DNA from 2 places in the Blautia obeum ATCC 29174 genome. Region 1 is predicted to be linked to the other one. Evidence: predicted binding sites of a transcription regulator. Region 1 holds the regulator's gene; the other holds the start of a gene.
What was found. Region 1 encodes Rex, which represses fermentation and respiration genes when NADH is low (regulators of the CRP and FNR family bind a similar motif). Its sites were predicted from a motif close to ATTGTTAANTANTTAACAAT; they were not measured.
Positions count from the first base shown of each region.

Region 1 (2,473 bases):
GCTCGTAAGATACTGTTTCCATTCCGGATGCTGTGCCAGCAGATTCAGCCCATCTGCATCCAGTATGACTGGTTTAGCAGCTCCTGATGCTGCCTCCAGAAACCACTGTACTTTTTCGGCAGCCTGGTACGTAGTTCCAATTCCCGGGCCGATCACCACAATATCGCACCAGTCAAGATCTTTTGCAAAATCATCGCCACAGTCAAGCATCGCCTCCGGCAGCATTGTCTGCAGTGGAATCCGATTCTCTTCTGCCGTAACGATTTTCACCATTCCGATGCCCACTGCAAAAGCTCCCGACGCACTGAGGTAAGCCGCCCCACACATGCCCGGACTTCCGGCAACGACCAGAATCTTTCCAAAAGTTCCTTTGTTTCCATCAACAATTTTATCCGGCAGAAAATGAATATCTGTTTTTTCTGTCTGCCATAAATATGGTTTCACCTTATCACTCGCGTAGATGCCAACATCCGCAACGATCACTTTACCGGCAAATTTCCTGCCCGGATACAGGCAAAGGCCTGCTTTCCGAAATGCAAATGTCACTGTCAGATCTGCATGAAAAGCAACTCCAAGTTCTGCTCCTGTATCGCCATTTACTCCGGACGGAATATCAACAGCCACTTTCCAGGCATTCAACTGATTCAGTGCCATGATCACATCTCTGTAACTGCCCTCGACCGGACGACTCAGCCCAACGCCGAAAATGGCATCTACTATAGTAGTATATTCCTCTGTTTCCAGGTTATTCACAACCGGCACCTGACAGGCAGCTGCAATATCCAGCTGACGCTGCATTTCCACAGTCCTGTGGTCCGGATTCCCCACCAGATACAGACTTGTACGATAACCATGCAGTTTCAGAATACGGGCAACAGCCACGCCATCTCCTCCGTTGTTCCCGTTTCCGCAGACACAGAGAATCCGTTCTTCCTGTTTTTTGTCTGCCAGCGTCCGTTCCAGTTCTTCTGCGACTTTCAGAGCTGCCCGTTCCATCAGGACACAGGACGGAATCCCGATTCCCTCAATCATATTTCCATCAAGAGCTTTCATTTCTTTACAGGTCACAATCTGTTTCATTCTTTTTCCTCACCTGCCATAATTAGCATAAAAGGCCATTACGCAGCCTCCTTGCCATAAGGAGCCGGGTAACAGCCTGTCTGTCCGTCCTGCCATCACTTTATAAGTGCTGCTTATTTCTCATCGTCTATATGTTCCTGACGATACTGACTGAGATTATAGGATAATGTCATAAGACTCTCTGAAAGATGAACATTCTCCACGATCACATCATCCGGAGTATCCAGATCGATATGTGCAAAATTCCAGATAGCTTTGATTCCGTTCTCGATCAGAATCTCCGCCATATCACGTGCCTTATTCTTCGGCAATGTCAGAATTGCGATCTCAATATTGTTTTCTTTCATAAAGAAAGGAAGATCACTGATCATCTGAATCTCAATCCCACGAACCGCAATTCCCTCAAGTACCGGATTTACATCAAAAATACCGACCAGCTTGAATCCTCTCTTCTCAAACTCAACATAATTGGCAAGTGCCTGCCCCAGATTACCAGCTCCTACAATGATCATCGGATGCACGATATCCAGCCCCAGGATCTTACCGATCTCTGTATAAAGATATTTTACATTATAACCGTATCCCTGCTGTCCAAATCCCCCGAAATTATTCAGATCCTGACGTATCTGAGACGCTGTAACACGCATTTTTTTACTAAGATCATTGGAAGAGATTCTCTCTACATTGTCTTCCAGAAGTTCACCAAGGTATCTATAGTAACGTGGCAGTCTCTTAATCACAGCTTTTGAAATCTGTTTTGCTTCCACCGTTGTCCCTCCTTACACTTTCTCGTTAATTATAACGAATTGACATTTTGTTGTCAATCAATGTTGTCAAATATGTACAATTTTCATTGATTTTCCTTTACAAAGGCCATTTTTGCTTTTATAATCATACCGTATATTTACTTCGGAGGAATAACTATGATTTTATCATGTCAGGGTATCTCCAAATCCTTCGGTGAAAAAGTGATTCTGGAAGATGCCTCTTTTCATATAGAAGAACGCGAAAAAGCTGCTCTGATCGGTAATAACGGTGCCGGCAAAACCACACTTCTTCGCATTATAATGGAAGAGATCCATGCAGATGCCGGACAGGTAGTTCTTGCCAAGGACAAACGCATCGGTTACCTCGCCCAGTATCAGGATGTGCAGGGACACCTTTCTGTATATGAAGAACTCTTAAGCACCAAACAGTATATCATCGATATGGAAGAACGCCTTCGTGCCATGGAAGTCCAGATGAAAAATGCTTCCGGCGAAGAACTTGACCGCCTGATGAACTCCTACACCCGCCTGACTCATGAATTTGAACTGGAGAATGGCTATGCCTACAAAAGCGAACTTATGGGTGTTCTGAATGGTCTCGGATTTACAGAAGAGGATTTTACCAA
Region 1 is NZ_CP102265.1:1,667,750-1,670,222, reverse strand. Features, by position in the region: gene NQ503_RS07860 (bifunctional ADP-dependent NAD(P)H-hydrate dehydratase/NAD(P)H-hydrate epimerase) at 1-1,080, opposite strand, end outside; gene NQ503_RS07855 (redox-sensing transcriptional repressor Rex) at 1,194-1,847, opposite strand; gene abc-f (ribosomal protection-like ABC-F family protein) at 2,004-2,473, shown strand, end outside.

Region 2 (2,473 bases), 1.4 Mb from region 1:
ATTACAGGCCTGGTGATCCGGAAAAATCCGTTTATACGCAGCACGACAAAGAAAATCAGGAGACAGGATGTCCTGATCGACGAGCCACAGGCATAATAAAAACCCGTTTGAGTGAATTTCTCAGACGGGTTTTTATTATGTCTGTTTATATGCAGGGCATTCAGGATAAAAGAGGCAGCATGCCAGACAGGAAAATCTGCGTCAGAATCCCTGCAATGACTTCTGGTGCAAGATCAAAATTATCCCTTGTCCATTTGTGAAGGACACCGATCGTACTGCCGATCGCACAGGTGATCACGTAAGATATTTCCTCTTTTGTATGCCTGCCGGGTCTGGCACTGGAGGTAGTAGCGGTGACATAGTGATGAAGCATAGTCAGCATTTTTTCAAAGAGATCATTTCCATGAGGCGTACTCAGAAGACTGGAAAGAAAAGGATTTTCCATTGTATAACGGCAGATCGTCAGAAAATAGGACTGACAGATATCGTGGTCATTTTCAGGATGAAATTTTTCCATTATGGAGAAAACATCATGGATCGTCTTTTCTTCAACAGCAGATACAAGAGAGGGGATGTCCTGATAATGATTATAAAAAGTGCTTCTCGCGATACCGGCTGTTTTTGTGATATCGGATACAGTGATCTGGTCAGTAGTTTTTTTCTTTACAAGTTTAAAAAAAGCACCCAGAATAGCTTCATCCGCTACAGAATATCTTTCATCAGAAACTGGATTTTGCATAGTCACGATTCCCTCCCACATCTTATCAATAAATATAATAAAGTATAACACAAATCCAATAGTAAATAGTATAAGAACAAGAAAAAACAGTAACAAGCAGTTTACGCTTCTGGTAAAAAAATAACGATAATGTTTAGAAAATAACAAGATTTTGGGGCCTGTAGAAATTAAAATTTATAAAAAAAGCCAATCTTTTTGATAAAAATATACAATAATATCTGGATAAAATGAGTGCTTTGTGCTACATTTATATAGACAGTAATTATAGAACCAGATTATCAGATTTTTATTGTTTTTTTCTTAACAGTGCAGAGGAGGAAAAGAAGGATAAAAGGCGATAAGTATACAGGTTCAAATATTTCATAAGGAAGGTGAGCAATTGGAAAACTATACTAAGTACAAGCTGAAAAGCAGTGATGAACTTACATCAGTGCTGAACGGCAGGGACAACCTGTTTGTGATTGCCTGCAACAAGTGTTTCAAAGAGTTTGAAACTGTTGACGAACCAGATTGCGGAGAGTTCCTGAAATTTGCTGCGGAGCAGGGAAAAAACGTCACGGGCAGTGCAAAGTTTGATTTCTTATGCAATAAAATGCACACAGAAAGAAAATTACAGGATCTGATTCCAGAAGGTACAGAGAATGTAGTAGTAATTTCCTGTGGTCTTGGTATTCAGACTGTTGCGGATCTGGCTGGCAAACCGGTCATTGCCGCAAGCAATACCCTTAACTACAGAGGCCATCATGGTATGGCACTTACAAAGAAGAGCTGTGATGCTTGTGCACAGTGCTATCTGAACATTACCGGAGGCGTCTGTCCTATCGTTGACTGTTCAAAAAGTCTTGTAAATGGACAGTGCGGCGGAGCAAAGAACGGAAAATGCGAAGTGGATCCGAACAAGGATTGTGCATGGGAAAAAATCTATCAGAGACTGGCAAAACAGGGACGTCTGGAAGAATTTCTCAATCAGCCGGTACAGGTTCGTGATTTCTCCAAAGTTAATTTCAAGGTCATCAATGACTATGTGAAATCTATCAGAGAAGACAGACTGAACGGATATTACGGCGGTGTTCATCCATCAGAACACAAGGAATTCAGTGAACATGTTGATCTGAAGAAATTCCCGGATCCGAAGACTGTTGTAATTTCCATGTCACAGCATCTGGGAGCTCCGGCTAACCCGATCGTTCAGGTTGGCGATACCGTAAAAGTTGGTCAGAAGATTGGTGAAGCTGCCGGATTCATCAGTGCTCCGGTACACTCCAGTGTAAGCGGAACTGTAGTTGCCGTTGAACCTCGTATGCATGGTACAAGAGGCAGTGAAGTAATGGCTGTTGTTATTGAATCGGATGGAAAAAATACTCTGCATGAATCCGTACAGCCACATAAATCATTAGATGAACTGACTCCAGATGAAATCATTGACATTGTAAAAGAAGCAGGAATCGTTGGTATGGGTGGTGCAGGTTTCCCAACCTGTGTCAAACTGAAACCAGCCAAACCAGTTGATACGATTCTTCTCAATGGATGCGAATGTGAACCATATTTAACAGCAGACCACAAGGTTCTTCTTGAGTTCGCAGATGATATCATTTTTGGTCTGAAAGCAATCCTCAAGACGACAGGTGCCGAGAAGGGTATCATCGTTATCGAAGATAATAAACCAGATGCTATCGAATTAATGAAAGAAAAAGTTGCTGATATTGGAAATATGGAAGTCTTTGTTGCACGGAC
Region 2 is NZ_CP102265.1:3,043,161-3,045,633, reverse strand. Features, by position in the region: gene NQ503_RS14680 (AMP-dependent synthetase/ligase) at 1-96, shown strand, start outside; gene NQ503_RS14675 (TetR/AcrR family transcriptional regulator) at 161-739, opposite strand; gene rsxC (electron transport complex subunit RsxC) at 1,119-2,473, shown strand, end outside.
Region 2: a site for Rex is predicted at 1,028-1,047, ahead of rsxC (electron transport complex subunit RsxC). Genes of this name have one in related genera too.